3 regions of the Arthrobacter sp. 210 2 genome follow, and region 1 is predicted to be linked to each of the others. Evidence: riboswitches for the same ligand, from Rfam matches in the RefSeq annotation. Region 1 holds a riboswitch; each other region holds the start of a gene.
The links. Region 1 has a riboswitch for S-adenosylmethionine ahead of AC5RWA_RS13030 (bifunctional o-acetylhomoserine/o-acetylserine sulfhydrylase). Riboswitches for the same ligand answer to the same signal wherever they lie in the genome.
Positions count from the first base shown of each region.

Region 2: linked by a shared signal. The riboswitch ahead of AC5RWA_RS06445 (cobalamin-independent methionine synthase II family protein) and the one ahead of AC5RWA_RS13030 (bifunctional o-acetylhomoserine/o-acetylserine sulfhydrylase) in region 1 are both predicted to bind S-adenosylmethionine.
Region 3: linked by a shared signal. The riboswitch ahead of AC5RWA_RS10730 (DUF1737 domain-containing protein) and the one ahead of AC5RWA_RS13030 (bifunctional o-acetylhomoserine/o-acetylserine sulfhydrylase) in region 1 are both predicted to bind S-adenosylmethionine.

Region 1 covers NZ_JBNHIE010000006.1:115,070-125,622, forward strand. The annotation lists gene AC5RWA_RS13020 (HNH endonuclease signature motif containing protein) at 1-1,403, opposite strand, end outside; gene AC5RWA_RS13025 (VOC family protein) at 1,692-2,330, opposite strand; SAM riboswitch class IV at 2,496-2,611, shown strand; gene AC5RWA_RS13030 (bifunctional o-acetylhomoserine/o-acetylserine sulfhydrylase) at 2,657-3,982, shown strand; SAM riboswitch class IV at 4,166-4,281, shown strand; gene metX (homoserine O-acetyltransferase MetX) at 4,294-5,409, shown strand; gene AC5RWA_RS13040 (MFS transporter) at 5,589-6,971, shown strand; gene AC5RWA_RS13045 (alcohol dehydrogenase catalytic domain-containing protein) at 7,075-8,193, shown strand; gene AC5RWA_RS13050 (LysR family transcriptional regulator) at 8,246-9,145, opposite strand; gene mmsB (3-hydroxyisobutyrate dehydrogenase) at 9,286-10,188, shown strand; gene AC5RWA_RS13060 (CoA-acylating methylmalonate-semialdehyde dehydrogenase) at 10,202-10,553, shown strand, end outside.
Region 2 covers NZ_JBNHIE010000002.1:420,246-430,798, forward strand. The annotation lists gene AC5RWA_RS06405 (alpha/beta fold hydrolase) at 5-1,045, shown strand; gene AC5RWA_RS06410 (HAD-IIA family hydrolase) at 1,042-1,872, opposite strand; gene AC5RWA_RS06415 (hypothetical protein) at 2,146-3,159, shown strand; gene AC5RWA_RS06420 (TrmH family RNA methyltransferase) at 3,180-3,869, shown strand; gene AC5RWA_RS06425 (putative endonuclease domain-containing protein) at 4,114-4,947, shown strand; gene fbaA (class II fructose-bisphosphate aldolase) at 5,179-6,198, shown strand; gene AC5RWA_RS06435 (DUF3151 domain-containing protein) at 6,201-6,623, shown strand; gene AC5RWA_RS06440 (uracil-DNA glycosylase family protein) at 6,828-7,457, opposite strand; gene AC5RWA_RS06445 (cobalamin-independent methionine synthase II family protein) at 7,675-8,880, opposite strand; SAM riboswitch class I at 8,894-8,998, opposite strand; gene AC5RWA_RS06450 (M14 family zinc carboxypeptidase) at 9,212-10,273, shown strand; gene AC5RWA_RS06455 (adenylosuccinate synthase) at 10,533-10,553, shown strand, end outside.
Region 3 covers NZ_JBNHIE010000004.1:248,377-258,929, reverse strand. The annotation lists gene AC5RWA_RS10750 (HNH endonuclease signature motif containing protein) at 1-1,528, opposite strand, end outside; gene AC5RWA_RS10745 (DUF1905 domain-containing protein) at 1,670-1,987, shown strand; gene AC5RWA_RS10740 (O-succinylhomoserine sulfhydrylase) at 1,984-3,192, opposite strand; gene AC5RWA_RS10735 (rhodanese-like domain-containing protein) at 3,193-3,603, opposite strand; gene AC5RWA_RS10730 (DUF1737 domain-containing protein) at 3,600-3,878, opposite strand; SAM riboswitch class IV at 3,892-4,007, opposite strand; gene opgC (OpgC domain-containing protein) at 4,331-6,715, shown strand; gene AC5RWA_RS10720 (flavin monoamine oxidase family protein) at 6,856-8,460, shown strand; gene AC5RWA_RS10715 (Rid family hydrolase) at 8,511-9,182, shown strand; gene AC5RWA_RS10710 (hypothetical protein) at 9,231-9,485, opposite strand; gene AC5RWA_RS10705 (TetR/AcrR family transcriptional regulator C-terminal domain-containing protein) at 9,711-10,415, shown strand; gene AC5RWA_RS10700 (pyridoxamine 5'-phosphate oxidase family protein) at 10,450-10,553, opposite strand, start outside.

The sequences.
Region 1 (10,553 bases):
CTCCGTTTCCGCTTCCGATGCAGCTCGCGCCTGAGTTGTTCCGGCCAGTATGGTGGTTCCCAGTCCTGGTGTTCGCTCTTATAGCGACGGCCGGATGGTGAGATCCACCCGGGTGGTCCGTTTTTGGTGGCCGAAGTGGGTGTCCAGCCGCTGGTGTGCCTGAGGCGGTGGTGTTTGCGGCAGGGCTGGCCCAGATTGCTGATCCCGGTCGTTCCGCCGTGATGCCACGCCAGCAAATGGTCTGCCTCATTGTCCAGGGAGTTGTTGGAACAGCCCGGGAACGGGCACTTCCCGTCCCTCAACCGCAGCCAACGCCGGATCGCTTTGGTGACCCGGTAGCTGGTGCGGCCGATTTCCAGCGGCGCCCCGTCGCGCGGGTCCACCAGCACCCGGTAAAACGAGCCAGCCCCGTCTGCGACCAGCTTCCGCGCCATCGAGGCCGGGATGGGTCCGTGGCCGTCGAGCATCGCCGGTTCATCCGTCAACCCCATGAGCGAGAACACCGGCACCGTAACCAGAACCTCCGCGTGGGGGGCACGGACCTCCGCAACAGTACCGCCGCAATCCTGCACGGTCTGCCCGCCCTGCCTGTCCTGGCCGTTGCTGAGGACGGCGTCGGCGAAGATGTCGGCGCAGAGCTGGGGCAGGGTGCGGGACTCGTCCGGGCCCTGCAGGCCCCGGGCGAGGGCGGTGGTGCGGTTCCACATCGCCGAGGCGGTGTCCGCCGGGAGGTAGGCGTGGAACCAGGCCATCCCGTCCATGTCCGGGCGGTGTTCCACCCGCCGCTCCGCGACACTCCTGACGTGACGTTTTTCGAGGGATTCGGGGTGGTGGCGTTCCCGCCAGATCCTGGCCTTGTGCCGGAACCGGTGCGGCACCAACTCACCCGGCGCCGGCGCGGTAGCCGGACTGGATGCGTCCGGGCCCAGGAAGTGCGCCTCCAACGCGGCGGCCCCGGCCCGATCCAGGGTGGCGGTTTCCTCCACCATGGCCTTCGCGTGCGCCCACGACAGGTTCCCGTCCTGCAACCCCGCCAAGGTCAACGGCAAAACATTGGCCAGCACCTGCGACTCGTTCAGCAGCACACCGGCAGCCCGCGCACCAATAGTCAACACACCCGCGACTTCGGCGACCATCGATGCTTCCTGCGCCATCGCCCCGGACGGCACCATGGCCCGTGACGCCACAGCCTTGGCAGCTTCTGCATACCCTGCCGCAAGATGCACCTTCAACGCCGCGGTCCGTGCTTCAAGCCGGGCGACCCCGGCGAGCCCGTCCAGGCTCCGATCAACCTGCTCCCGCAACGGATCAAAACCCTCACCGGTCCCACGCAGCACAGCACCCAGCTCAGCAAGGGACGCCTCAAGGACCTCCAACGCTTCCAATGCCGCCCTGCTTGCCATAGGAAAACTATGACAGGGGGGTCTGACAAAGCACCGAGGGATTTCAGCATGCCGGGTCCAGCACGCATTCCACCCTTGCTGTCTGCGACCGTCTGGAACCCGGCAATCCAAGAACCCGGCAAACCAAGGAACCGGCAAGCCAAGACCGGGCACGCCAGGAAATGGATTCGGCCGCCATCGGCAGGTGACTTCGTTGTCACATGCTGATGGCGGCCGAAGAATGGTCGGACAGGGAACCCAGGGGGTGCCCCTGCGTGACCCGGCAGCACCGGACCACGCAGCAGGAGGTCAGATTGTGACGGCTCCGCTGGCGGTTTCGAACGTAACTGACAGAATGCCCGGCGTCCCGTGCGGCGCCACCCACTCCACGGCCACGTCTTCCAACGGCTTCTCCACCGGTTCGCCCAGCCACTCGGTGACCCGGGCAGCCGAACCGGCAATGGTGAGGCAGCTCATCTTGACGTTGCTGTCGTAGGCGTTGGACGGGTGCAGGGAGGGGTCGCCCTCCCACTTGAGCATGTACGGAACCTGGGGGTCGGCAATGAGCCCCAGGATGCCGATCTGCTTCCACACCAGTTCACGGCCGTCCGGGAATTTCCGGTTGCCGTTCACTGCGGAGCGTCCGAGGCGTTCTTCGAAGGGGGCGAGGTCGTCCACTTCGACGCACCAGCCCATCCATCCGCCGCCGGCCGCCGAACGGGCACGTACTGCCTGCCCGAAGGGTGCCTTGTCCGATGCGGGGTGGTCCAGGACCTCCACCACCTCGAGGTATTTGTGTCCCGCGAGCGGGATGATCATATTCCGGGTTCCGAACCGGGGGTGTACCCCGCCTTTCACTGCCTCAACGCCGAGGGCAGAGGAAATACGTTCGGTAGTGGCCGCGAGGCCATCGTGTTCACAGGCGTAAGAGACGTGATCCATGCGCATGCCAACATCTTGGCACTTTGTGATCGGGCTCTCAGCTAAGGGTTGCCTTACTGGGATTTTCCGAGGTCAACCCCTTCACGGGCCACCATCAGGCGGCGAAACCTGCAGGACTATGTTCGTCACAATGCTGTCCGGCCGGCCGGCAATGTTCCTACACTGAGCTCAGGTCATGAGCGCCAGCGCCAAGCCCCGGCTCGCTGGCCGGCAACCCTCCATCCGCGGTGGGGTGCCCCGGGTGAGGACCTGGCTGTCCGGCAACGGCCGGATGGCAAGCGCGGCCCGTGGTGCTCCCAGCCTGCCCCGGGCCCATGTCAAAGGAGCCTTGAATGTCCAACGGATGGTCCTTCGAAACCCGCCAGATCCACGCCGGACAGGAGCCGGACAGCGCCACCGGAGCCCGTGCGCTGCCCATTTACCAGACCACGTCCTTTGTGTTCCCCAGCGCGGAGAGCGCGGCGAACCGGTTTGCGCTGGCGGAACTGGCGCCCATCTACACGCGCATCGGCAACCCGACCCAGGACGCGGTGGAGCAACGGATTGCCAGCCTCGAAGGCGGCCTGGCAGCCCTGCTGCTCAGCTCCGGACAGGCAGCCGAGACCTTCGCTGTCCTGAACATTGCCGAGGCCGGCGATCATATTGTCGCGAGCCCCAGCCTTTACGGCGGAACCTACAACCTTTTCGCCCACACCCTGAAGAAGTTCGGCATCAGCGTCACGTTCGTGGCGGATCCGGACAACCTGGACCAGTGGCACGCCGCCGTGCAGCCGAACACCAAGCTCTTCTTTGCCGAGGTGGTGTCCAATCCGCGGCAGGATGTCCTGGACATCGAAGGCGTCTCCCAGGCCGCCCATGAAGCAGGTGTGCCGTTGATCGTGGACAACACGCTGTCCACGCCGTACCTGATCCGTCCGCTCGAGTGGGGCGCGGATATCGTGGTCCATTCGGCCACGAAGTACCTGGGTGGCCACGGTGCGGCCATCGCCGGCGTCATCGTGGACTCGGGCAAGTTCGACTTCAGCAAGGACCCGGAGCGGTTCCCCGGCTTCAACACCCCGGACCCCACCTACAACGGGCTGGTCTACGGCCGTGACCTCGGGGAGGGCGGCGCCCTGGGCGCCAACCTGTCCTACATCCTTAAGGCACGCGTCCAGCTCCTGCGGGACCTGGGCTCTGCTGTTTCGCCGTTCAACGCCTTCCTGATCTCCCAGGGCCTGGAGACGCTGAGTCTTCGCGTGGAACGCCACGTGGCCAACGCCGCGGAGGTTGCCCGCTGGCTGGAAGCGCGTGACGACGTCGAATCCGTCGCCTACGCGGGCCTGCCCTCGAGCCCCTGGTACGAGCGCGGCCGCAAGTACGGACCCAAGGGCACCGGTGCCATTGTGTCCTTCAACCTGGCCGGGGGTGCCGAGGCCGGCAAGCGGTTCGTGGACGCCCTGGAGCTGCACTCGCACGTAGCCAACATCGGGGACGTCAGGTCCCTGGTCATCCACCCGGCGTCCACCACCCACAGCCAGCTCTCCCCGGAGCAGCAGGCCGTGGCCGGCGTGACCCCCGGGCTGGTCCGCCTGTCGGTGGGCATTGAGCACATCGACGACATCCTGGCCGACCTCGAGGCCGGCTTCCGGGCAGCAAAGGCGGCGTCGGGCGCCTGACCAGATCAAGGCGCGACGCCGGCCGGCACGTAGGCAGGCAAGCGGCAGGCAGCTGCAGCCTCCACAGCAAACAGGCAGCCTCCACAGCAAACAGGCAGCCAGGGCCGGCGTGCCCGGGCCGGGGAAGTCACAACCAGTCACACTCTTGGCTTGGGACGGGTGGTGTTTCGTACACTCGAACCAGGTCATGAGTGCCAGTGACAGCCCCGGCTTGCTGGCCGGCAACCCTCCTTCCGCGGTGGGGTGCCCCGGGTGAAGACCTGGCCTGCCGGTCATTCGACGGCAGGCAAGCGCGTAGAAGAGGTCTTGCCATGACGGTTACCGTCACCCGTACCACCGTTCCCGAACACGGGATTGTCCGCTACGCCTCCATTGGAGGCCTGGAACTTGAGGCCGGCGGCTATCTTCCGGAGGTGACGCTCGCCTACGAAACCTGGGGCACCCTCAACGCGGACGGCAGCAACGCCATCCTGATCGAACATGCCCTCACCGGCAGCACCCACGTGACCCGGGGCGACACCGACGAACCGGGCTGGTGGGAACAGCTGGCCGGACCCGGCGCACCCGTGGATACAGACCGTTTCTTCGTTGTCTCCATCAACATCGTGGGCGGCTGCTACGGATCCACCGGCCCGTCCTCGCCTGCCCCCGACGGCAACCCCTGGGGTTCCCGCTTTCCCCTGGTCACCCTGCGGGACAGCACCGTGGCGGAGGCCCGGCTGGCTGACCAGCTCGGCATCCAATGCTGGTTTGCCGTCCTGGGCGGTTCGATGGGCGGCGCCCGCGCACTCGAATGGGCTGTCACCTACCCGGAGCGCGTGCAGCGCTGCGCGGTCTTCGCCGTAGGGGCCGCCAGCACGGCCGAACAGATCGCCTTCGCCCAGGCGCAGACCCTCGCCATCCGGCAGGACCCCAACTTCAACGGCGGCGATTATTACGGCGGCCCTTTCCCCGAGGCCGGACTGGCACTGGCACGGCGCATCGCACACATCACCTACCGCTCAGCCGCCGAGCTGGAAGGCAGGTTCGGCCGTGCCCCGCAGGCTCCCGAATCGCCGTTGCAGGGTGAGTGCCTGGCGGAACGCGGACGCTACCAAGTTGAGAGCTACCTTGACCACCAGGGCAACAAACTGGTGCAGCGGTTTGACGCCAACAGCTATATCGCCATCACCGAGGCGCTGATGAGCCATGACGTGTGCCGGGGGCGCGGCACGCTGGCCGAAACACTGGCCGCCAGCCAAGCCCGCTTCTTTGTTGCCGCCGTGGACTCCGACCGCCTGTACTTTCCGTCCCAGTCACGTGAGCTGGCCCGGGCGCTTCCGGGGGATGTGGACGTCCACCTGATCGAGGCGCCCATTGGCCACGACGGGTTCCTAACCGAAATCGGCCAGCTGGGACCGCAGCTCCAGAGGCATCTTTCCGAGTAGCACTGCTCCCTCCTTTGCCCGGATGTGCGTTTATGCAGATGTGCTCTGCGAGATTCGCCGTTGAGCTGGGCTGACAGGCGGACCATACTCAATGGGACCCGGCGGTTCGTGGCCAAAATCACACGTATCCGCCCCAATACGTCCCAGTGGTGTCGACGACGACGCCGAAGGAGTAACAGATGAGCACGGAAAGCTCCGCCGCACGGCGGACAGAGGAAACCGACGTCAAGGCCTCCGGCCTGAAGAAAGTCGTCACGGCCTCCATGGCCGGCACCGTTGTGGAGTGGTACGAGTTCTTCCTCTATGCCTCCGCCGCCACCCTGGTGTTTGGCAAAATGTTCTTCCCCAATTCAGGGACCGAACTGGATGGCATCATCGCCGCCTTCGTCACCTACGCCGTAGGCTTCGTGGCGCGCCCCATCGGCGGCATCGTCTTTGGCCACTTCGGTGACAAATTCGGCCGCAAGCAGCTGCTGCAGCTGAGCATCATCCTGGTGGGCGTGGCCACCTTCCTCATGGGATGCCTGCCCACGTTCGCCCAGATCGGTTACTGGGCCCCGGCCCTCCTGGTGTTCCTGCGCTTCGTGCAGGGCTTCGCCGTCGGCGGTGAGTGGGGCGGCGCCGTGCTGCTGGTCGCAGAGCACAGCCCCAGCAAGTCCCGCGGTTTCTGGTCCAGCTGGCCGCAGTCAGCAGTACCGATGGGCAACCTGCTGGCCACCGGCGTGCTGTTCACCCTTTCGGCCACGCTGTCCCAGGAAGCATTCCTGGGCTGGGGCTGGCGCGTCGCCTTCTGGCTCTCTGCCGTCATCGTGATCGTCGGCTATTACATCCGCACCAAGGTCCAGGACGCACCGATCTTTCTCGAGGCCCGCAAGGAAGTCACCGTGGAGAAGAAGGGCTACGGCGTTGCCGAAGTCTTCCGCCGCTACCCGCGTGGTGTCTTTACCGCCATGGGTCTGCGTTTCGCCGAGAACATCCTGTACTACCTGGTGGTGACCTTCTCCATCACGTACCTCAAGGTTGTGGTCCAGACCGACACCTCCCGCATCCTCCTGCTTCTGCTCGTGGCGCACTTCATCCACTTCTGCGCCGTGCCGCTCGTCGGCAAAATGTCCGATGCGTTCGGCCGGCGCCCGGTCTACATGGCAGGCGCCATCCTCGGCGGCACCTGGGGCTTCTTCGCCTTCCCCATGATGGACACTGCCAATGACATCGTCATTCTGGCCGCCATCACCATCGGCCTGCTGTTCCACGCGCTGATGTACGCGGGCCAGCCGTCCATCATGGCCGAGATGTTCCCCACCCGCATGCGGTACTCGGGCGTTTCCCTGGGTTACCAGGTGACCTCCATCGTGGCCGGTTCACTGGCCCCGATCATCGCCACATCGCTGCTGAGCAGCTTCAAGTCCTCCACTCCGGTGGCGCTGTACCTGCTGGGAGCCTGCATCGTGACGGCAATCTCCGTGTTCTTCCTCAAGGAAACCCGGGGCATTTCGCTCCGCGATGTGGACGCAGCCGATGCCCAGGGCACGGCCGACCTTCTCGCAGCCGGCAAGAAATAGGCAACGCCACCACAAAGCCAGACAGCATGCCAACTGCCCGGACCCGCGACCACGCAGGCCCGGGCAGTTGCGCGTCAGCACCTCGAGGAAGTCAGGATTCTCCATGAAAGCAGCCGTTCTTTACTCCACGGTCCCGTCCGGAACCAGCTACACCCAAGCGCACCCGCTTCAGGTGGAGGAGCTCGACCGGCCCGAACCCCGCGCCGGCGAGTTGGGGATCGACATCACCTATTCGAGCCTGTGCCACTCTGACCTCTCCGTGGTGGACGGTTCCCGCGTCAGGCCGCTCCCGATGGCGCTGGGGCACGAGGCTGTAGGACGGGTCGCCGCCGTGGGTCCCGGCGTCACCGATGTTTCCCCGGGGGACCACGTAGTCCTCGTCTTCGTCCCGAGCTGTGGTGGCTGCCGTGCGTGCCGGGCAGGCCGCCCGGCGCTCTGCCACCGCGCCGCCGACGTCAACGGGTCGGGGGACCTCCTCCATGGCGAAGCCCTGCTGCGGACACCTGCCGGGAAGCGCATCAACCACCATCTGGGGGTTTCGGCATTCGCCGATTACGCCGTGGTGGCCCGTGAATCAGTGGTGGTCATCGACGACGACGTCCCGGACACCGTTGCCGCAATGTTCGGTTGCGCCGTGCTCACCGGAATGGGGGCCGTCCTCAACACGGCGGCCGTCCAGCCCGGCCAGTCCGTAGCTGTCTTCGGGCTCGGTGCCGTGGGGCTCTCGGCCGTTATGGCCGCGGCGCTCGCCGGTGCCTCCTCCGTGATCGCCATCGATCCCAACGCCGCCAAGCACGGGCTCGCGCTGAAGTGCGGGGCAAGGGCCGTAGGGACCCCGGATGACGCTTCCCGCCTGATTGCCGACGCCTCCGGTGACGGTGTGGACACCGCCGTCGAAGCTGTGGGGTCCGCCCGGGTCATCGCCTCGTGCCTGGAGCACGTAACGCGCGGTGGCTCCGTAGTCTCCGTAGGGCTGCCGCATCCCACGGCGGAACTGACGGTGCCGGCGCTCCAGTTCGCCGGTGCGGGCAAACGGCTGCTGGGCTCGTACATGGGGGACGCCGTCCCGGCCCGGGACATCCCCCTCTACCTTGGCTACTGGCGGGAGGGCAGGCTTCCCGTTGAACTGCTGCACACCGACACCCGGCCGCTTGACGAGATCAACGAAGGCCTTGACGCACTCGCTGCGGGGCAGGTGGTGAGGCGGCTCTTCCAGGCCTGACAACTGCTCCGGGTCGCAGGGACCAGGACCCGAGTGACCAGGGTGCCAGGGCCTAGGCTGCCAGAAGATCCTGGCGGGCCGCCACTTCTTCCTTGAGGGCAGCAATCACGGCCTGCACCCGGCCGGACCGGAGCGATTCCGGCCGGGCCACCGCCCAGACGGGAATCTGGCGCTGGAAGGCGTCGGGGAGCACCGGAATGAACTCCGCGTTCTGCGCCACCATAAAGTTCGGGAGCAGCCCGATGCCGGCGCCGCGGCGCACCGCCTCCACCTGGGCAAAGATGCTCGTCGCCTGGAAGCTGGATTTCGGCATCGGCAACTGCGAGGACCGGTGGCCCAGTTCGGCAACCTGCAGGGCGGACTCAACGTAGGAGACGAAGCCGTGCTGCCCCACGCCGTCGGGCGTTTCCGGCAAGCCCCGCTGCGCCGCGTACGCGGGACTGGCATAGAGCCGCAGGAAGTAGTTGGCCAGGAAGATGGCCTGCGCATTGCTCACATCCGTGCGGCCCACCACCACTTCAAGGTCCACGCCGGAGCGGTTCTGGCTGACCTTGCGCGTGGCGCTGAGCATCTCCACATTCAGCAACGGGTGCCGCTGTTGGAGGCGGACCAGGGCAGGAGTGACGAATTCGGCGCCGAAACCGTCAGAGGTGCTGATGCGCACCATGCCGGACACTGCGTCCCGGTCCTGGCCCACAACGGCGGCCAGTGACCCAAGTGTTTCCTCGATCGTTTCCGCAGCCGCGACGGCCGAAGCGCCAAGCTCCGTCAGCTCCCACCCGTGCGGACTGCGCTCCAGCGTCCTGCCGCCCAATTGCTTGTCCAGGGCGAGGATCCGCCGCGAAATCGTGGTGTGCGTGGTCCCCATCGTTTCGGCGACCGCGTTGAAGCGTCCCAGCCTGGCCACAGTGAGCAGGATCAACAGGTCGTCCGGACTTGGAAGCCGCGCCACCGGGTGTCCCTTCATTCGTGTGCATCAGTGCACATACCGTCTGTGATTTTTCCCCTTGATTGCACTGTAACAGGGTGTGATGGTGGGACACAGACCTTCCGGCCGGTCCCGGCCGGAGGCACAGCAAAGGAGCTTATGCCATGGCAGTAGTCGGTTGGATCGGTTTGGGAAATATGGGCGGATCCATGTCGGGGAACCTTGCCAAGGCGGGTCACGACGTACGGGGATTCGACCTCAACCCCGCCGCCGTCGCCGCTGCCGAGGCTGGCGGTGTGAAGCCGGCAGGAAGCATCGCAGAGGCTGTGGCGGGCGCCGATGTTGTGTTCACCATGCTTCCGAAGGGCGAACATGCCAAGGCCGTCTACCTCGGTGCGGACGGCGTGCTGGCACATGCGGAAACACGGACGCTCCTGGTCGATTCCTCCACCATCGATATCGCGGCTGCCAGTGAACTGCACGACGCCGCCGCTGCCGCCGGCTTCCGCTTCGTCGATGCCCCCGTCTCCGGCGGGATGAGTGGCGCCAAAGCAGGAACACTCACGTTTATGGTGGGCGGTGAAGCCGACGCAGTAGCGGATGCCACCCGCTACATCGGGCCGATGGCCACCAACATCATCCCCACCGGCGGAGCCACTACCGGCCAAGCGGCCAAGATCTGCAACAACCTGATGCTCCTGATCAACCTGGCCTCCACCGCTGAGGGTGCAGTGCTGGCCGACAGGCTTGGACTCGACAAGAAGGTGTTCTGGGACATCGCCTCCGTGTCCTCCGGTGACAGCTGGGCCCTGCGTACCTGGTACCCCGTTCCCGGTGTGGTCCCCACCGCCGCATCCAACAACGACTTCGCGCCCACGTTCACCGCCGAGCTGGCGAACAAGGACATCGGCCTGGCCATCAGCGCTGCCGAGGACACCGGCACGCCGCTCGAAATCGGCAGGCATGTTCAGCAGCTGTACCAGCGCCTCATCGATGCGGGCGAGTCCGGCAAGGACTGCTCCATGATCATCAAGCTCGCCGACGGTTCCCTGGATTCAGCAAAGTAGAAGAGAGACTTTCATGCACACCATTCCGCATTACATCAACGGCAGCCGCGTTGCCGATGCCGAGCGCTTTGGCCCCGTGTTCAACCCGGCCACCGGAGAACAGGAAAAGCAGGTTGCGCTCGCTTCCGCTGCCCGGGTAGAGGAAGCCATCGCCGCTGCCACGGCCGCGCTGCCCGCCTGGCGGGCGACGAGCCTGGCGAAGCGGACCAACATCTTCTTCCGGGTCCGCGAAATCCTCACACAGCGCAAGTCCGAGCTGGCCGCCATCCTGACCAGTGAGCACGGCAAAGTACTCTCCGACGCCGAAGGGGAGATTTCGCGCGGCCTCGAGAACATCGAGTTCGCCACCGGACTGTCCCACATGC
Region 2 (10,553 bases), on a different contig from region 1:
AGGTGTGCCGTATGAGGGGGACGTAAATCCGCAGAACCGGCGCGGGAGTTCCGCTGCCCGGCTGCTGGCGGAAGCTGCTGCCCTGAAACAGTTTTCACGGCGCGGTTTCCTCACCGGAGCCAGCGCCTCCGGTCTGCTGGCCGCAGACATGCTGCTCACCCGGCAGGTCCAGTCGCAGCGCCGGACGGACAGGATCCTGGCCGTTTCGGATGGTTTCGCAGACCTCTACTACCCGGACGCCAGCTGGTTCCTGTTCCCGGGCTACAAGACCAGCTGGGAGGAAGCGCAGTGGATCCTCAACTCACTGCGCGGGTCCCTGAACAAGCGGGCCAGGCTGGCCGCCGTCGGCTACTCCAACCAGGGGCTGGACATCGACAGCATCGTGATCGCCCTGATCGAGCACGTCCGTGCCCAGAAGATCACCAAGCTGTTCTTCTACGGGCACAGTTTCGGCGGGATGGTCGCAACCCAGGTGGCCGCCCGGCTGCTGGAGATCCACGGTGTGGAGGTGAAGTTCATCGTGCTCGACTCCAGCCCCTACAGCAAGCACGATGTCCTGGACCAGAGCTGGTTCGACGGCGTGGTGTTCCTTTACGAGCGCGGATTCCGGTTCCCGTCCACCCTCCGCGGCGGCTACGAGCTGGGCGAACGGGTCATCCACAAGGATGAACGCAGCTGGCGCCAGATCCTGGACCAGACGATGGAACAGCTGTCCCCGATCGCTCCGTCCAGCGTGCTCGTCCAGACGGAGTCCGCGTACATCTACCACTTCGAAGGTGCCCGGTTCGCGGGCAAGATCGGCACGGCCAAGATGGCCTACGTCGGCAATCCCCGGGACCGGACCGTCCGCTACCAGACGGCAGCCGAAGCCTGGGCCGTGGCGTTCAAGGACAACATCGTGTCGACGGACCTGCAGACCACAGGTGCCGCCCCGGCGCATGCGAGCCCGGGCTGGAACCCCAACATCTACCGGCCAATACTGGACGAACTGCTGGACGGGTTCTTCCCCCTGCCCCGCGGCGGCTCCAGGGTGACCGTGTTCTAGATCTGGTTCTTCAGGTCCGCCACGGAATTCAGGACCTGGTTGGGCCGGAACGGGTAGGCACCGATGTCCTCGCGCCGGGTGATGCCGGTCAGGACCAGGACCGTATGCAGCCCGGCCTCCATGCCGGCGATGATGTCCGTGTCCATCCGGTCACCGATCATGGCGGTGGTCTCGGAATGCGCATCAATCTGGTTCATGGCGGAGCGGAACATCATGGGGTTGGGCTTGCCCACCACATAGGGCTCCCGGTCCGTGGCCTTGGTGATCAGCGCGGCGATGGCACCGGTGGCGGGCAGGGGGCCGTCCTTCGACGGGCCGGTGGCATCCGGGTTGGTGGCAATGAAGCGGGCGCCGGCCAGGATGAGGCGGATGGCGGTGGTGATGGCCTCGAAGGAATACGTGCGTGTTTCGCCGAGCACCACGAAGTCCGGGTCCTGGTCGGTGAGGATGAAGCCTGCCTCATGCAGCGCCGTCGTCAGTCCTGCCTCGCCGATTGTGTAGGCGCGGTTGCCCGATCCTGAACCCTGCACCTGGTCCTTCAGGAACTGGGCGGTGGCCAGGGCGGAGGTCCAGATGTTCTCCTCCGGTACTTCCAGTCCGGAAGCGCGGAGCCGGGCGGCAAGGTCACGCGGAGTGAAGATGGAGTTGTTGGTCAGCACGAGGAACCGCTTGGACGTGTCAACCCACCGCTGGATGAGCTCCGCGGCCCCGGGCACCGCCTGGTTCTCGTGGACCAGCACACCGTCCATGTCCGTCAGCCAGCACTCGATGTCCTGGCCGCTGCGGTAGACCGCCGGGTTTCCCTTGACCGTGTCCGCTTCTGCCATGTTTTCTCCTCCAGGTTCATCTGCCGGTTGCGGCTCCCAGTCTTTCATCCTTCTGCCCGAACAACCTGGACCCCTGGAGGGAAGGGCCCGGCGGCCAGCCTGGCTGCCCGGTCCACTAGGCTCTTAGCTGGCACCAAGGTGCCAGCGGCTGCGGATCCGGGGATGTCCGCAGTGTTTGTTGCGCCGGCACGCGCCAGCACGTCCCTTTGAACAGAGACCACCTGGCACCGTGCGGGAACCGCAGGCTGCCACCAGCACCTGAAAGGGACTGCCATGAGCAACAGCAACTACAGTGCCCCGCCACCGCCCAGGGATGCCGCCGGGGCCTACGCGCCGCCGCCGCTTCCCGGCCAGCACCCCAACCAGCAGTATTCCGGCCCGCAGTACCCCGGGCAGCAGTACCCGCAACCTGGTGCCCCGCAGCAGCCGCAGCACGAGCCGCCCCGCAACAACAAGACGCTGTTCATCGTCCTGGGGGCAGTTGCGGCAGCCGTCATAGCCGCGCTCGTCGCCGTTTTTGTGTGGGTGGTCCCGGTGTTCACCGCGCCGCGGGCCGCAGATTCCCCGTCCGCGGGGGCGTCGTCCCCGGCGCCGGAGGAAAGCCCAGCGGGTGAAGAATCGGCTGCACCATCCGGCCAGGCTGCGGACGATGTGCCGGCCGGCGCCATTCCCCTTCCCCCGGGCTGGGCGGACCTGCAGGGGCCGGCCAACATCCCCGCCGAGGGCGATCCGCTGTTCAGCCGCTTTGTCACAGGAGAGTCCTCCTTCCAGTACCTCACATCCTGGACCGCCGATGACACCTTCGGAATTACCACGGATCCCACCACCGGTACGCCCATGCAGCAGAAAGCCCAGGGCACGGAGGAGCGCGACGGCGACGGCATCGCCCTGGCCTACGCGTTCTTCGCCGAAGCCGAGGAAGGCAAATACGGCAAGGAACCCGGGAAGGTGCAGGCGGCCATAGCGGAGATCCAGGCGAAGTTCGCCGCCATGCCCGCAGCCGACCTGCCGCAGCACCTGGTGGGCCACAAATGCACGGGCAACTTCAAAACCACCACTCCCGAGACCCGCGAATTCCGCCGGACGGCCGCCGTCGTCATCGGTTTTACCTGCACCAACGCCCGCGGCGAAACCATCCGGGCCGTGAACCTGTTCAGCGTCACCCCGTGGGGAACTCCGCAGATGGTGGGCGTCAGCGGCCACGAGACGTACTGGAACGAACACCCGGACCTGCTGGAGCAGATCTCCAACTCCTACCGCGCCAACCGCTGGAAACTGGACGGCTGACCCGCGGCTAAAGTTGAAGCGTGACTGACCAGCCCCAGACTCCGCCGCCGTCCGATCCGCCGTCCGGCGAGGCAGCGCCGGGGGAGGACTCCGCGCCCAAGGCGGAGGTCGGCGTCGGGCCCTGGGAAGGGGAACTGCCGGAAGGCGACCACTGGGATCCCGACCTCCTGGCCGACGGCGACCGGCGCAACGTCCTGGACAAGTACCGGTACTGGAAGCACGAGGCGATCGTGGCGGAGCTGGACTCCCGGCGCCACAACTTCCACGTGGCCATCGAAAACTGGCAGCACGACCTCAATATCGGCACGGTGGTGCGCACCGCCAACGCGTTCCTCGCCAAGGAGGTCCACATCATCGGCCGACGGCGGTGGAACCGCCGCGGGGCCATGGTCACCGACCGCTACCAGCACGTCCGGCACCACCCCACCGTTGCCGACTTTGTCGAGTGGGCGCGGGGGGAAGGGCTGGCCATCATCGGGATCGACATCTTTCCGGACTCCGTCCCGCTGGAGACGTACGAGCTGCCGAAGGACTGTGTGCTGGTGTTCGGCCAGGAAGGTCCCGGGCTCACGCCGGAGGTCCACGAGGCGGCGGTCGCCACCCTGTCCATCGAACAGTTCGGCTCCACCCGGTCCATCAATGCAGCGTCCGCCGCCGCGATCGCCATGCACGCCTGGGTGCGGCGGCACGTCTTCAACCAGCTCACCTAGTACCGCCCCTTCCCGCGAGATGGCACTTAACGGCAGTCCAAGCGGCCGGAACTGCCGTTAAGTGCCATCTCGCGGGGCGGAGGGCACCCAGGCTGTGGATAACTCCTATCCTGGCTCCGTGAACGAGCCAGAATGAGGGATGCGCAGGGCCATCCTTCCCGACCATTTGAACAATGGTTCATTTTCCCTTCGGGCCTCGGACAAGGCCGGAGTCACACGTACCCGCACGGCGGCAAAGGACCTGATGACGGTTTCACGGGGTATCCGGGTGCCGGTGCAATCGGGCGCCACGGGATCAGCAGCTTTGCGTGCCTACACGGACCTTGACGACACCTCCATCCTCACGTCGTTGTCGGCCGCCCGCGTCTGGAGTGCGCCGCTGCCCGCCACGCACAGCGGCGATTGGCGGATCCACCTTGCCCGGCGGCGGGGCTTCAGCTTCCCGCGCCGCGCCAACGTGGTTGGACACGTGCTGACATTCTTCCCGGACGAGGTGCTGGAGTACGACGGCGTCCGGCTCACGTCGCCTGCGCGGACGTGGCTGGACCTAGCTGGTCTGCTGACCGTGGAGGAGTTGGTAGCCGTTGGCGACTATTTGGTCTGCTGCCACGGGCCTGCATTTCCGATGCCCAGGGCCGCTATATGCAGTATCGATGACTTGCGCGATGTTATCGGGCGGCACCGTGGCATGCGGGGTATCCGTTCAGCACGGGAGGCAGTTGAGCTGGTCCGCGTGGGCAGCGACTCGGTCCCTGAGACCAGGATGCGCCTCGCGCTCGTTGATGCAGGCCTGCCCGAACCCGTCCTGAACCAGGTGTTGTTTGACAGCCGGGGCGTCCCGGTCCTGTGGCCGGATGCGGCCTATCCGCGCTGGGGTATCGCGTTGCAGTACGACGGCGGACATCATGCCGGCACGGAACAGCATTTGAGGGATATCAATCGGCAGGACCGGACCGAGATCCACGGCTGGCTGGAGGTCAGGATCGGCAAACATCATCTCGAAGGTGACCATCCCGCCGTCGTACCCAGGGTCCGGCGGGCACTGCAAAGCCGGGGCTGGACGCGAGATGACAGTTAACGGCAGACGCGCGGCCCGTCATTGCCGTGAACTGCCATCTCGAGTAAGCCCAGGCCCGGCCGGGCGGTGGGCGCACGCCCGCAGGGTTCCCTGGCCGAGCTTGCGGGGCGAGGGTGCGGGCGGGGCGTAACCAGGAGCACACCCAGTGCGGTAATGACTAGGATGGTGCCTAGCCGTACAGCGGTCTACGGGTTACCAGCCCCACAGACAAAACTCAGCATAGGAGTCAGCATGCCCATTGCAACCCCAGAGATCTACTCCGAGATGATCGACCGCGCGAAGGCAGGCGGCTTCGCGTTCCCGGCCGTGAACGTGACGTCCTCCCAGACTCTGAACGCCGCGCTGCGCGGTTTCGCGGAGGCTGAGTCCGACGGCATCGTCCAGGTCTCCACCGGCGGCGCCGCGTACTGGTCCGGCGCCTCCACCAAGGACATGGTGGCCGGTTCCCTGGGCTTCGCCGCGTTCGCCCGCGAAGTGGCGAAGAACTACAACGTCAACATCGCCCTGCACACCGACCACTGCCCCAAGGACAAGCTGGACGGTTTCGTCCTGCCGCTGCTGGCCGCATCCGAGGCTGAGGTCAAGGCCGGCCGGAACCCGCTGTTCAACTCCCACATGTGGGACGGCTCCGCCGAAACCCTGCAGGAGAACCTGCGGATCGCCCGCGAACTGCTGGAGCGCACCGCGGCGGCCAAGATGATCCTCGAGGTTGAGATCGGCACCGTGGGCGGCGAAGAGGACGGCGTCGAGAACGAGATCAACGAAAAGCTGTACACCACCGTCGAAGACGCCCTGGCCACCGTTGAGGCCCTCGGCTCCGGGGAGAACGGCCGCTACATCACCGCGCTGACCTTCGGCAACGTCCACGGCGTATACAAGCCCGGCGGCGTCAAGCTTCGCCCGGAGATCCTCAAGGACATCCAGGCCCAGGTGGGCGCCAAGATCGGCAAGGACAGCCCGTTCGACCTGGTGTTCCACGGCGGCTCCGGCTCCTCGGACCAGGAAATCGCCGACGCCGTGTCCTACGGCACCATCAAGATGAACATCGACACCGACACCCAGTACGCCTACACCCGCCCCGTGGCGGACCACATGTTCCGCAACTACGACGGTGTCCTGAAGGTGGACGGCGAAGTGGGCAACAAGAAGACCTACGACCCCCGCGTCTGGGGCGCCTCCGCCGAAGCCGGCCTCGCAGCCCGCGTCGTGGAAGCCACCAAGCAGCTCGGCTCGGCCGGAAAGACCTTCTAGGAATGTCAGACGAGTTCCGCAAGAACCTGATGGGCCCCGAGCCCACGCTCCTGCCTGCCGAGACCGAGGTCTACCAGCAGCTGGAAGCAGGCCAGGAAGCCCTGGACCTCGTGGAAAAGCACCCCACCTCCTCGCTGCTGTGGGCCGTGCTGGCGGAAGAGGCCTGGGCTGAGGGACGCACCATCGATTCCTACGCCTACTCACGTGTGGGCTACCACCGCGGCCTGGACTCGCTGCGCCGCAACGGCTGGCGCGGCGTGGGGCCCATCCCGTGGGAGCACGGGCCCAACCGTGGCTTCCTCCGTGCGCTGTACTCGCTGGGCCGTGCCGCGGCCGCGATCGGCGAGGCGGAGGAACCGGAGCGGATCGAGAAGTTCCTGAACGACTCGGACCCCACTGCCAAGGCAGCCATCGAAGGCAAGTAGCAGAAGCAACGCGGGGTCACTTTTAGCCCTCTCCGGGCACCGGACTGGGCCGAAAGTGACCTTGCGTTGCGTTTAAAGTACGACGGCGGGCGGTCACCTTCCACACGAAAAGTGACCGCCCGCCGTCGTACTGCCCGATGGTTGAGCCTGCCGAAACCTGATTTCGACAGGCTCAATCACCGGAGGTCAGGCTCAGTCTGATGCCTATGACTTCTGGAGGCCGGTGCGGGCCATGGCGTCGGCGTAGGCCACGCGCATGTCCTCGAGGTACTCCTCCTGGCGGGCCGGGGAACCGGCGAAAGCGCGTCCGCTCAGGGACCGCACCTTGTAGGTCTTCAGGCCGCGGCGCCAGAGCAGCGGCACCTCGGTCTTCAGCAGCAGGTTGGCCAGGCGGTTGGCTTCGGTGCCGTGGGCCACGATCACCGAGGCGCGCGGGACCAGCGCCAGGAACTTCAGCAGCGGCTTGAGGCCGGCCTGGATCTGGTCCGGGGTGAACTTCCCGTTGACCTCGCCCGGGACATGCCAGGGATGCACGTTCCAGGGCATGACAAACTCGGGGCGAAGGCCCAGCTTCCACTGGATGCCGAGCATCCGGGTAGCGGCGTCCTGGTCTCCCGGGGTGATGAAGCCGGACTCGTCGGCCCCTCCGATGTTCGAGAAGAGGCTGATAATGCGGCATTCGTCCACGTCATGCATGGGGTCGACGTAGGGCACTACCGTGCCGGGCCGGGTCTCCTGCAGGGAATCGCACAGTTCATTGACGGCGGCAACATTGGGTTCGTAGCGGCGGCTCAGGAGCTGCTCATGGAAAGATTCGGGGGCCAGGGCTGTCATGTAGTGCTGGATCTCCTGCGGGGATTGGCGGTGCTGCCGCCGGCGGATATGGGCGCACGAAGGCGCCACACATGAGCGGCGGTTGAGATGGGGTGGACCGATTCCGGGTCGGCCTGTTCCAGTTTAGCAAGCCCGGAGAAACGAAACGCCGGTCCCCTGCATCCAATACTGTGGAGCAGGGAACCGGCGGTCCTGGCTGGCGGAGAAGGGGCGGCTGTTACCAGAGCCGCTTGGTTGCCCGGCGGGCGCCTTCTCCCAGTGCTTCAAGCTTGGCGACGGCGATCTGGGGGTGGACGCGCCCGCCCAGGCCGCAGTCCGTGGACGCAATGACGTTCTGGCGGCCAACTACCTCGGCGAAACGGACGATGCGGTCTGCCACGAGGTCCGGGTGCTCCACCACGTTGGTGGCGTGCGAGACGATGCCGGGGATGATGACCTTGCCCTCGGGAAGCTTGGTGTCCTCCCACACCCGCCACTCGTGTTCGTGGCGGACATTGGCGGCCTCAAAGGAGTACCCGCCGGCGTTGATCTGCAGCATTGTGTCCACCAGGTCCGCGAACGGGAGGTCGGTGGTGTGGGGGCCGTGCCAGGAGCCCCAGCAGAGGTGGAAGCGCACCTGCTCCTCGGGAAGGCCGCGGAGGGCGTAGTTCAGCGCTTCCACCCGGATCTGCGTGAATTTGAGGTAGTCCTCAACGGTGGGTTCCGGACTGATCTGGTCCCAGTTCTCAGCAATGGAGGGATCATCGATCTGCAACGTGAGGCCGGCGTCCACGATGGCCTTGTACTCCTCGCGGAGTACGTCCGCGCAGGCGTAGATATACTCCTCCTCCGTGGCGTAGTACTCGTTGGTGATCCGTGATGCGCTGCCGGGGGAGAGCGCTGCCACGAATCCTTCCTTCAATCCGGTTGCGGCAAGGCCCGCCTTGAGGTTGGCGATGTCCGAGGCCACCGCCTCCTGGCCCGTGTACACCAGCGGTCCCGTGACCTTCGGGAACGGCTTCGCGCCGCCGGTGAAGATGCCGCTGGTGGGATCGTTGTAGGCCTCGGCAAAAAGGACGCGGTCGCGGCGGTGGATGAATCCCGTCAGCTGGACGTTGCCGGGGGTGGATTCCTTCGGTTCAACGGCCCATGTGGCGTCATTGTCCAGTTCCAGGCCACCCATCCGGGCAAATGAGTAGGACCACCATGCGCCGTAGTCCACAGCGGCGGACATCGCGTGGCCGTACTCGCCGTCGTTCGGAATATCGATGCCCAGGCTTTGCTGACGCTGGACCAGGTCCACAACGGAAGCGGTGAGGAGTTCGTTGTATCCCTCCACGTCGGCCGGGTTTTCCTCGCGCGCCGCGTTGGCGGCGATAAGCTCGGGCGTGCGCGGCAAGGAACCTGCGTGGGTAACGCGGATGTGGTCGGTATTCAGGGACATGCTGGATTTTTCCTTTCCATCGGTCCTGGCAGTAGCACCTTCTGCGGGCAGGACGTCCTGCCCTGACGGGTTGCTGCGGCGTCATTGAGCCAGGTCTCTTGGCCGCTCCGGATGGTTCACTCTCACTTAAATCCAGCACTGCGGGCGGGAGCAAATTCGCTTCGCCATATGTCGCGCCGCGTTGACAGCTTTCGATTCGTAATAACTGGGTGCGGATAACCGTCATGTCCATTGACAGGTTTTGTCCAGCACGGTTGGCTGATGTCACAGCCGGCAATGGGGGACATAGCGGGCTGGACGCACCTAATGCACTCGAAAGAGGTAACGCACCGTGAGAAAAACCCTGGCAACTTTCAGGACCCTGGCCGCCGGAGCCCTTGCTCTTGCCGTTGTGGCAGGACCCGCACCGCTCGCCCATTCGGTGGGCGAAGGTCCCAACTACGACGGCAACGGCCAAATCACCACCTCGAAGCTGGCCACCTATGACCAGATGGTTTCCTTCCTGAAGGACCAGGATGCCCGCCAGTCCGCCATGGAGCTTGAGGTCATCGGGCAGACCGTCAAGGGACGCGACATCCACCTGGTCAAGTACATTTCGGACCCGGCGAAACCCACCATCCTGTACCTCACGCAGCAGCACGGCAATGAGCAGCTCACCACCGAGGGCGCCCTGGAATTCGTCAAGCACCTCGGGACGGGCAAGTCGGAGGACATCCTGGACGGTGTGAACATCCTGATCGTTCCAATGCTCAACGCGGACGGCGCCATGGGGGACGTGAACTTCCCGCTGGATGACTACCTGGCCAAGGGCGACCGGAACATGACCCGCTACAACGCCGAGGAAGTGGACCTCAACCGCGACCACGTAGACAAGGTCCAGCCGGAAACCCAGGCGCTGCACAACAATGTGATGCGCAAATACACGGTGGACTACATGATCGACCTGCACCACCAGGGCACACGCAGCGAACGCGACGGAAAGCTGGTCTCGGGGTCCATCCTGTACCCCACCACACCCAACGCCGATCCTGCCGTGGTGGAAAAGTCCAAGCAGCTGGGCGCCGTGGTTTTTAACAACGTCGACTCCACCGGCTGGGGCCACCTGGGCAAGTATGTGGGTGGCAGCGCCGAAACCATCAGCCGCAATGGGATTGCCGTTGAGTACGATATCGCAACCTTGCTCTTCGAAATGCGTGGCATGTCCGACCACTACGCGGACGGCGTCGCCCTGGGCCTGCGCAGCAACGGTTACCTGATCCAGCAGACCGTGACCACGCTGACTGCAACCGCGGCAGCAATTGCGGACGGCTCCATCGCCGACGCCGACACCTCCTTCTGGGACAGCCTTGCCACCCAGACGTCCCGGCCGGGCGAGGAAGCCGACGGCGAGTAACCATAACGCCCACCCGCCGCGGTCCTTGCCTGCAGGAGTCCTTTACCCTGCAAGAAGGACCGCGGCGGCCCAACGAGTGGACAAAGTCGCTCATCGGCTAAACTTGGGTGGTAAGAGCCCCGGAACTCTTGCATCGCTGCCCCGTCCCGCGGACCAGCGACGGCCGGTCCATTCGGGGCATTCTCATGAACGGCGCCGCACCGGGCAAGCCACCTCCATGGCCGGACCCGGGCAGCCCGAACGAATGGGGGAGGATCCCATGCCAGCAATTGTGATCGTA
Region 3 (10,553 bases), on a different contig from region 1:
GTTCCTCTGGTGGAGGGGCCGGATACATCAGATTCCCGAGCGGGGGAAGATCTTTGACCGGCAAGTCCTGCGGAACCCGCGGCTGAGGCATGCCACCCTGCAGGTCGTCGCCCCCTTCGGGCCAGAACCCTTCGGGCCAGAACCCTTCGGGCCAGAACCCTTCCGGCCATTGTGGTGGTTCCCAGTCCTGGTGTTCGCTCTTATAGCGCCGAGCCGATGGTGAGATCCAGCCGGGTGGTTCGTGTTTCGTGGCCGGGGTGGGTGTCCAACCGCTGGTGTGCCTGAGGCGGTGGTGTTTGCGGCAGGGCTGGCCCAGGTTACTGACCCCGGTGGTCCCGCCGTGATGCCACGCCAACAAATGGTCTGCCTCGTTGTCCAGGGAGTTGTTGCTGCAACCCGGGAACGTGCACTTCCCGTCCCTCAAACGCAGCCAGCGGCGGATAGCCTTCGTAACCCGGTAACTGGTGCGCCCGATTTCCAGTGGCGCCCCGTCCCGCGGATCCACCAGCACCCGGTAAAACGAGCCGGCACCGTCCGCGACGAGCTTCCGGGCCATCGATGCGGGGATCGGGCCGTGGCCGTCAAGCATGGCCGGTTCATCCGTCAGACCCATAAGCGAAAACACGGGCACCGTCACCAGGACCTCCGCGTGCGGAGTGCGGACCTCCGCAACCGTACCGCCGGAATCCTGCACGGTCTGCCCGTTGCGCCCGTCCTGTCCGTTGCTGAGGACGGCGTCGGCGAAGATGTCGGCGCAGAGCTGGGGCAGGGTGCGGGACTCGTCCGGGCCCTGCAGTCCCCGGGCCAGGGCGGTGGTGCGGTTCCACATCGCCGACGCGGTGTCGGCAGGCAGGTAGGCGTGGAACCAGGCCATCCCGTCCAGGTCCGGGCGGTGTTCGACCCGCCGCTCCGCGACACTCCTGGCGTGGCGCTTTTCAAGGGATTCGGGGTGGTGGCGTTCGCGCCAGGTCCGGGCTTTGTGCCGGAACCGGTGCGGCACCAACTCCCCCGGCCCCGCACACCCGCGTGCCGGGTTCGGTGCGTCCGGGCCCAGGAAATGCGCCTCCAGCGCGGCGGCCCCGGCCCGATCCAGGGTGGCGGTTTCCTCCACCATCGCCTTCGCGTGCGCCCACGACAGGCTCCCGTCCTGCAACCCCGCCAGGGTCAACGGCAAAACATTGGCCAGCACCTGCGACTCGTTCAGCAGCACACCGGCAGCCCGCGCACCAATAGTCAACACACCGGCGACTTCGGCGACCATCGACGCTTCCTGCGCCATCGCCCCGCACGGCACCGTGGCCCGTGACGCCACAGCCTTGGCCGCTTCTGCATACCCTGCGGCCAGATGCACCTTCAACGCAGCGGTCCCGGCCTCGAGCCGGGCCACCCCGGCGAGCCCGTCCAGGCTCCGATCAGCCTGCTCCCGCAACGGATCAAAGCCCGTACCGGTCCCACGGAGCACAGCACCCAGCTCAGCAAGGGACGCCTCAAGGACCTCCAACGCTTCCAATGCCGCCCTGCCCGCCATAGGAAAACTATGACAGGAGGGTCTGACAAAGCATGGGGCAGCCCATCCAGCCCGGTGGTCAGGGTAACCGGTGCCTGGCCGTTAACTGGCAGGGCCGCCGGTCGTAGCGCGCCGGGAACGCGACGTGGCATACTCAGGCGCGTGACGCCGTCGTACGAAATCCACGCCGAGGTATGGCTCAATCCCGGCGAAGCGGGCTGGCATTTCGTCACCCTGCCTGCGGACGTGGCGGATGACATCAAGGAGCGGACCGCTGCCAGCAGCAGGGCCTTCGGAGCGGTAAAGGTGACAGCCGATATCGGAGGCCACTCCTGGCAGACCTCGCTGTTCCCCGACACCAAACGCGGCACCTATCTCCTGCCGGTCAAGAAAACCGTCAGGGACAAAGCCGGGATCGGCGCCGGGGACACCGTGGAAGTCCGGCTGGACTTCCAGCCGGACAATGCTCCACAGAACTAGATCTGCTTGAGGGCCTGTTCCAGGTCCCGGATCAGGTCGTCGGCGTCCTCAAGCCCCACGGACAGCCGCACCACGCCGTCGCTCAGGCCGATGGCGGCACGGCCTTCCGGCCCCATAGCACGGTGCGTGGTGGTTGCAGGGTGCGTAATCAGGGACTTGGAATCGCCAAGGTTGTTGGAGATGTCGATGATGCGCAGCCCGTCCAGCAGCGCAAAGGCGGCTTCCTTGCCCGACCGGCCGCCGGACGGAGCAAGCTCCAAAGTGAGCACCGTACCGCCGGCGCGCATCTGCTTGGCCGCAAGCTCGTACTGCGGGTGGGACTTCAGGAGCGGGTACTTCACCCAGCTCACCGCGGGCTGCTGCTCCAGCCACTCGGCGAGGCGCAGGGCGGTTGCGGAAGAGTGGTTGACGCGCAGGGACATGGTCTCCAGGCCCTTGGTGAGGACCCACGCGTTGAACGCAGACAGCGACGGGCCGGTGTGGCGCATCAGCTGCTTGACGGGTCCGTCGATGAATTCCTTGGTGCCCAGGATGGCGCCGCCCAGCACCCTGCCCTGGCCGTCAATATGTTTGGTGCCGGAGTAGACGATAACGTCGGCTCCGAGCTGGCCGCAGCGCTGCAGCAGGGGAGTGGCAAAGACATTGTCGACGACGACGGTGGCACCCGCGGCGTGCGCGAGTTCGCTGACCGCGGCGATGTCCACGATCTCCTGCATCGGGTTGGACGGCGATTCGAAGAAGACGGCGGTGGTGGGCTGGGACAGGGCCTCACGCCACTGCTCCAGGTCCGGCCCGTCCACGAAGACCGTCTCCACGCCCCAGCGGGGCAGGATTTCGTTCAAAATCACGAAGCAGGACCCGAACAGCGAACGGGCGGCAACAACGCGGTCGCCGGCAGCCAGCAACGCGCCGAGGGCAGTAAAGACGGCGGACATGCCCGACGCCGTCGCAAAGCACGCCTCGGTGCCCTCGAGCAGGCGGAGCCGCTCCTGGAACGTGGCCACCGAAGGGTTGCCGTACCGGGAGTAGACGAAGCGCTCGTCCTCACCCGTGAATGCCCGCTCGGCGGCGGCAGCGGATTCGTACACGAAGCCCGAGTTCAGGAACACGGCCTCGCTGGTTTCCTGGAAGTTGGTGCGGTCCAGCCCGCCGCGGACGGCCTGGGTGTCAGGGCTCCAGCCGGCGGCGTCGTTATTGAAGGTCACTTAATTCTTTCCCAGGTTGGTCGGCAGGCCGCGGTTCTTCCAGCCGTTGACGGTGCGTTCGCCGTAGCGGTCCGGCTCACCCTCGAAGCCCTCCAGGACGTTGTACGAGGTGAAACCGGCCTGGGTGGCGGCGATGGCCGCGGAGATGGAGCGCTGGCCGGAGCGGCAGATGAACAGCAGCTCGGTCCCGTTGTCCTCCGGCGCCTGCTGGCTCAGGTCTTTGATGAAATCGGGGTTGGGAATGCCGCCCGGGAACGTCCACTGGATGAACAGGGGATCATTGTCCGTGGCCTTGGTGTCCGGAATGCCGATGTGGGCCCATTCGCCCTCGGTGCGCACGTCCACCAGGATGGCGCCCTGCTCCAGCTTGGCCCAGGCTTCCTCAGGCGTCAGGTCTCCTGCGTAGCTCATGCGTGGCCCTCGCCGTCGAACTCGAGGTCTTCGGTGCCTGACTCCAGGTTGTCCACGGCGGTCGCGACGGCGGCATCCGCCGAGGCGATGGCCGCCGGCAGGACCAGGGCCTGGGCAACGATGACGGTGGTGCCGTTGAACGTTGCTGCCGGGCTGCCGTGCAGGACATAGCCCTCGGCCAGGGCGGTGGAAATCCGTTCACAGAAAGACCTGTCATCCGGGCCGGTGACAAGCCGGTACGACAGTCTCTCTTCAGGGGCAGGTGCGTCAGACACGACGGATCTCCTTCTCTCACGCTTGCAGCTCGAATCGGTCGATATGCCGAGTATTCACCTGAGGCACCCCGCCGCGAAAGGGAGGGTTGCCGACCGGCCAGTCAGGGCTTGGCGCCGGTACTCATTACTCCCCAAAAACGTAACATCTGGCAGGCGGAGCCGCACCGCCGCCGTCGTCATGTTCCGTAACTGAACCATACGGTGCGCAGCGTGCGGCGCTGCGCACTTAAGCGAGGGGACGTCCGACGGCGGTATCACCGCAGGTGGGCGCGCTTTCCTTACCGTGCGCCGGCCCTGCGTCCCGATAGAGTTCACGTGGGGCAACGCCCCGTCACCAGGTCGTCAGCAGTGGGGGTCCCATCAGCATGTGCACAACCGTGCCTCGAGTCAGCGCCGGTTCATCCAGCGTGCCCCTCCACCGGAAAACCCTGGTATTCCTCGCGGTGGTATTGATGGCACTCATCGCCGTAGTGCTGCCTGCCGCGCCCGCACAAGCCGCAAGGAGCTTTCCGGAAGAGGGGAAGCCGCTGCTGGGCACAGTCCTTGAATGGGGCGAGGATACCGCCGCCGATTTCGCGGGCCGCTTGGGTGCATCGCCGGCCGTTTTTGGCCATGACATTGCCTTCCCCTACCGCCCGTCCGAGGAGGACGACATCGAGGGCTTCCTGGAGCAGTCCTCACTTCAGGGCGCCCACGCGATGCTCACGGTGAAACCCACGGTGCCGCTGGATCAGATTGACGGCGCGGCCGCGAAAGCCTTCGCAGGCGAGGTGCGGGAGCTTGCTTCCACCTTCAAGGGCCAGCTGCTGATCCGGTTTGCCCCGGACATGAACGCAAGCTGGGTTGAATGGGGACAGCAGCCCGTTGCCTACCGCGCAGCGTTCCAGGCCGTCACGGCGGCGTTCCGGGAGGCCAACGGCGGCGGCACGGTGATGGTCTGGGAACCGTACCTGGGCACGGACTATCCGTTCGGCCGGAACCGGAACGCGCCTGCGCAGGGAAGTGAAGGGTTCGCGCTGCTTGACACCAACGGTGACGGCCAGTGGGACGGCGCAGATGCAGCCTACGCCCCCTACTATCCCGGGGACGATGCGGTGGATTGGGTGGGCCTGACGGCCTATCACGACGACACTGCCGGCGGTGCCGCGGTCAATACCGTCCCCCGCGCGGGGGAGCTGCAGGAGATGCTGACGGCCTCCGGCGGGGAAAACTTCTACGCCACCTATTCGGAGGGGCGCGACAAGCCGTTCCTCCTGCAGACCGCCGCGTTTTACAGCCCGGCTTCCGGTGGAGCCCCGGAAGCGGACATCAAAACCAGCTGGTGGGACCAGGTGGTGGGGACTGCCACTGATGCCGGGTTCCGCATGACAGGGGCGGTGGTGTGGGATGAGCGCACCAGTACCCGGGACACCGGAGTGGCAAGCATCGACTGGCCGCTCACCGGAAACCCCGGCATCGCCAAGGCCGCCTTGGGCAGGCTGGAAGCGTCCCCCATCGTCACCGGCCCCGTCACCGAGGTCAGCTCCGGCAGTGCGTTCGTGCGGGCAAACACCCTCACCGGGGCGGCTGCGTGGACAGTGGGTGCGGCGCTCCTCATCCTCCTGGTTGCCCTGTGGCAGATTCCCCGCCGGGTCAATGCCGCAACGGCGTGGGGATACTCAGACCCGTCCAGCAGGGATTCCCGGGTGGATATGCTGCGCGGCCTGGCCATTGTTTTTGTTGTGGTCAACCACCTGGGCATGACCTCGCTGTTCCAGTTGCTCACGCAGGAAGCGGTGGGGTTCGTCTCAGGCGCCGAGTTGTTCGTCCTGTTCTCCGGCCTGGTGGTGGGCATGGTGTACGGGCCCAGGGCCAAGGACGACTTCGGAACGGTGGTGGACCACACCTCGCGGAGGGCGGGCAAGCTCTACCTGACCGCGCTGATAGTCCTCATCGGCGTCTTCCTGGCCTCGCTGCTGCCGATCTTCCGGACCGACGCCCTGACCACCTTCGTGGACCAGGGAACCGGCGGCGCGGGGCACGACGGAGCGGGACGCACCTACGACCTCTACGCGGGCATGGAGTCCCTGTTCCAATTCCCGGTGCCGCCACAGGTGCTCCCTGCCATCCTGCTGCTGCAGTTTGGCCCGTGGCAGTTCAACGTGATGGGACTTTACGTGGTGTTGCTTCTGGTCAGCCCGCTAATCCTCGCGGCGCTCAACCGCGGCAAGGTGGTCTGGGTGCTGGCCGCTGCCCTGGCAGTTTACGCCGTAGGCTCGCTGACCCGCTTCCGGCTCCTGCCGTCGCAGTTCGAGGACTCGTTCCCGCTGCTCGTGTGGCAGGTGCTGTTCGTGATCGGACTGGTGGCGGGGTACCACCGGCGCAGCATCGTCGCCTGGCTCTCGGCGAGGCTCTGGGTGGTGGCCGCGTGCACCGCCGTCGCACTGCTGTTTGCGTTCCTCTCCTGGGGCAACCCCTACCTGGCCAACGGCTTTGACACCCGCCTCGGCATCATCCCGGACACCCTGTACCGGTCGCTCTATGACCTGCTGTTCGCCCGGACGTACCTTGCACCGGGACGGCTGCTCAACGTCCTGGTCCTGGTGGTGGCGGCCTACGCCTTCCTCACGGCGTACTGGAAACCCGTGCAGCGCGCGCTCGGCTGGTTCCTGATTCCGCTGGGCCGCGCCACCCTCTACGTGTTCATCATGCACGTGGTGCTGATCGCCGTCGTGGCCAATATCCCGGCCCTGCAGCAGGAGAACGTGCTGCTTAACACTGCCGCTTACGCCGCGGTACTGGGACTCCTGTGGGTCATGGTCCGGACCAGGTTCCTCTTCCGGATCATTCCCACGTAGAAAATCCGAGGAGTTGCCCCGCATCCGGGAAGCGTTTACTTCGCGGAAATATGAACGGTACAACACCGACACTGTCACAGCATTTGACGAAACATTTCACCCATACGATCACCGCGTAACACTCCGGTGAAAGGGAAAAAATGACAGATGCGACTCGCAGGAACTTCCTCCGCTATGTAGGCATGGTGGGGGGAGCCGGGGTGATGTACGAGACGATGGCAGCGATGGGCCTGGCTCCTGATACGGCTGCGCCTGCCTACGCCGCACCCCGGGCGGACGACCTGCGCGGCAGCGGCAAAAGCGTGGTGATCCTGGGCGGCGGCATCGCAGGCCTGACCACCGCCTATGAGCTCGGCAAGGCGGGCTACAAAGTGACCATCCTTGAGGCGCGGATGCGGCCCGGCGGACGCAACTGGACTGTGCGCGGGGGAACCGAGGAAACGGACTTGCGCGGAGTCACCCAGCGGGCCACGTTCTCAAAGGACCAGTACATGAATGCCGGCCCGGGCCGCATTCCCCAGCACCACATCACCATGGACTACTGCAAGGAACTGGGGGTGGCCATTGAGCCTTTCACCAACCAGAACGCAGACGGATACCTCTTCCGGGAGGGCAACACCAAGCTGTCAAACACCCCGGTCCGGCACCGTGCAGCCAAGGCGGATGTCTACGGCTATGTCTCGGAGCTGCTGGCCAAGGCCACGGACCAGGGCGCCCTGGACAGCTACATGAGCACGGCGGACAAGGAAAACCTCATCACCTTCCTCCGGAATTTCGGTGCCATCGGCGGCAAGGTGCCGGGTGATGCGGCCGCCAGCTTCAAGTACACCGGGACGGGCCGCAAGGGCTACTCAGTAGTGCCGGGCGCAGGGCTGGAAGCCGGGACACCGCTTGCGCCGGATGCCTTGTCCGACGTTTTCGCGAGCGGTGTGGGCAACTACTTCTCCTTCGAGTTCGGCTGGGACCAGGCCATGATGATGTTCCAGCCCGTGGGCGGCATGGACCGCATCCCCTACGCCTTTGAGGCTGCCATCGGCAAGGACAAATTCGTGTACGGGGCCCAGGTCCTGTCCATGAACAACACCGCTGCGGGCGTCGCGGTGGACTACACCAACCCCGGCGGCCAAACCAAGAGGATCGAGGCGGACTTCGCCGTCTGCACCCTGCCCCCGCACATCGCGGCCAAGATCCCCGGCAACCTCCCCGCAGACGTCCTGGACGCCCTCAACTTCGCCACCCCCAGTGACGCCGGAAAGATCGGCATCGAGTACTCCCGCCGCTGGTGGGAGGAGGACCACCGGATTTACGGCGGCATCACCAACACCAACATCGACCTCGGCAACATGTGGTACCCGTCCACCGGGTTCCACGGCCAGCGCGGCACCATGGTGGGCTACTACAACACGGGCAACAGCGCCCGTGTCTATAAGGAGCTCAGCCCGGAAAAGCGGCTCAGCCGGGCCCTCGACCAAGGCGCACGGATCCATGGCGACGTGTACCGGAAGGATGTGGCGGCGTCGTTCTCGGTGGACTGGGGGAGCGCCGCCTTCTCCGAGGGTGCCTGGGTGGGATGGCCGTCACAGACCGATGCCAAGTACGCCAAACTGCTCGAGCCCTCCGGGAACATCTACTTCGCCGGCGACCACCTGAGCCACGCCATCGCCTGGCAGCACGGTGCCATGACGTCCGCCCGTGCCGCCGTTACGTCGCTTCACACCCGCGCCGCAGCAATGGTGGCCGGATGACCCGGGCCCCCTTCACAGCCGCACCACAAGCCACAAGCAGAAAGCAGCCCATGCTCCGTCGCAGTCTTTCCCTGATCGCAGCCGGCGCCGCCGGTGTCGCCCTTACGGCAACCGCAGCGTTCGCCGCTCCCGCAGTTTTCAAGGACCTTACGGATCCCAAGCCCGGCACTACGGTGTCCAACCTCCCGGCCGGCCAGGACAATCCGATGATCGCCAGCGGGGTGGCCATCGGGGCGAACACGGCCATCTACAAAACCAGTGGACTGGGGCCGTCCGCCCTAAATACGGCCGCTCCGGCCGGCAGTGAGCAGCGCTACGTGGATACCGGAGTGTTCCCCGGCGGTGTCCTGCCGCCGGGCGTCACCATCACCGAGGCGCAGGGCATCAACGTTCTCCGCCGGATTGGCGAGAACCTGGCGCAGGCGGGGTTGGATTACGACGACGTCATCACCATGCGCGTCTTCCTGCAGAATCCGGCGGGGGCCGACAAGGCCGACTTTGACGGGTGGAACCGCGCGTACCGGCAGTACTTTGCGAACACCAGCCTCGCCGATGGGTCAGCCATCAAGGTTCCGCTGGGTTCGGCCGCGCCTGCCGAACCGTTCGTAACCACCGCTGCCCGGCCGTCACGTTTTGCCCTCGAAATCGAGAACCTGCCCGTCAGCGGCTGGCTGGTGGAGGTGGAAGTGGACGCCGCCTACCCCGCACCGGCAGGCAAGTAGCAAAAAGGGCGTGAACTGCCGGCGGTTCACGCCCTTTTGTGTGGGCTCTTAGACGAGTCCGGGGTAGCTGGTCATGATGTAGTCCGCAGCGGCGGGGCCCTTCATGCGCAGGCCGTTGTGCCCTGGCGTGATCCTGTTTTTCATGGCCGCCCAGAACTTTGACTCCGGACCTGGGGCCTGCTGGTTGATGAAGCACCAGCTGGTGTAGAGGCCGTAAAGGCGGTCCTGGTCCAGCGTTGAGTCGGAGGATTGGTCGATGTAGGTGGCTTCATGGAGGAAAAGGTCGAACTGCGAATTAGCCATGACGGCGTCCCTTCGCTAAGTGCGTGGCGCCGCCGTTCGGCTACAGCAGCAAGCCTCAACTGCCGTGCACGGGGCAATGGAGTGTGAGGTGGGCCCCGAAAGAAATGAGGTCCGGATGCGGCGTCAACGCCGCATCTACAATGTAGACTTTACTCGTAGACTACAAATACAGCAAGCGTCTGGAATTACCGCTGGACCTGCACCGCCCCTCCCAGGATGGAAACAATGGCTTCCCCGAAAAGCGCTCCGGCCGCCGACCGCAAGGCCAGGCTGAGCCGGGAACTGGTGTTGGCCACGGCCCTGGAACTCGTGGACGCCGAAGGCCTGGACGCGCTGACCATGCGCCGCCTCGGCCAGGAACTTGGCCGGGATCCCATGAGCCTTTACCGCTACGCCGAGAACCGGGCCGCACTGCTGGACGGGGTCTCCGAACTGGTGCTCAACGAACTCCCTGTCCACGAAGAAGACCCGGACTGGAAAGCCCAGCTCCGGCAGATTGCCCACAATCTTCGGCTGCTGGCGCTGCAGCACCCGAACGTGGTGCCGCTGCTGGTGACCCGGCCGCTGTCCACGCCGCTGGGCCTCCGGCCGCTCGGCACCCTGCGGCCGCTCGAACAGATCCTCGCGCTGCTGGTCGGGGCAGGATTTTCGCCGCCGGACGCGTTGCACGTCTACCGCGCGTACTACGGCTTCCTGTATGGGCACATCCTGAACGAGCTGCAGGAATTCGTGGTGGACCCGGAGGAGAACGAGGTACTGCTGCGGCTGGGGCTCCACCGGTTGCCTGCCAAGGAATTCCCCCTGCTCCGCGCGCTGGCGCCGGCACTCGCGGAGTACGACGGCTCGGCCGAACTCGACCAGGGGCTCACTATCCTGCTGTCCGGGCTGGAATCCCAGCTCTCGCTGCAGCCTGCGCATTCCCCGGCTTAGCTGCCCGGCCTGTGGCGGTGAACCACCTGCGCACCTACTCGAACGAGGCCCGTCTCCGGTCCTGAACGCGCGTGTTCCAGACATCCGGCCGGGTGACCTTGAAACGGCGGCCGGTAAGTGCGCGTGCTGACAGGCGGA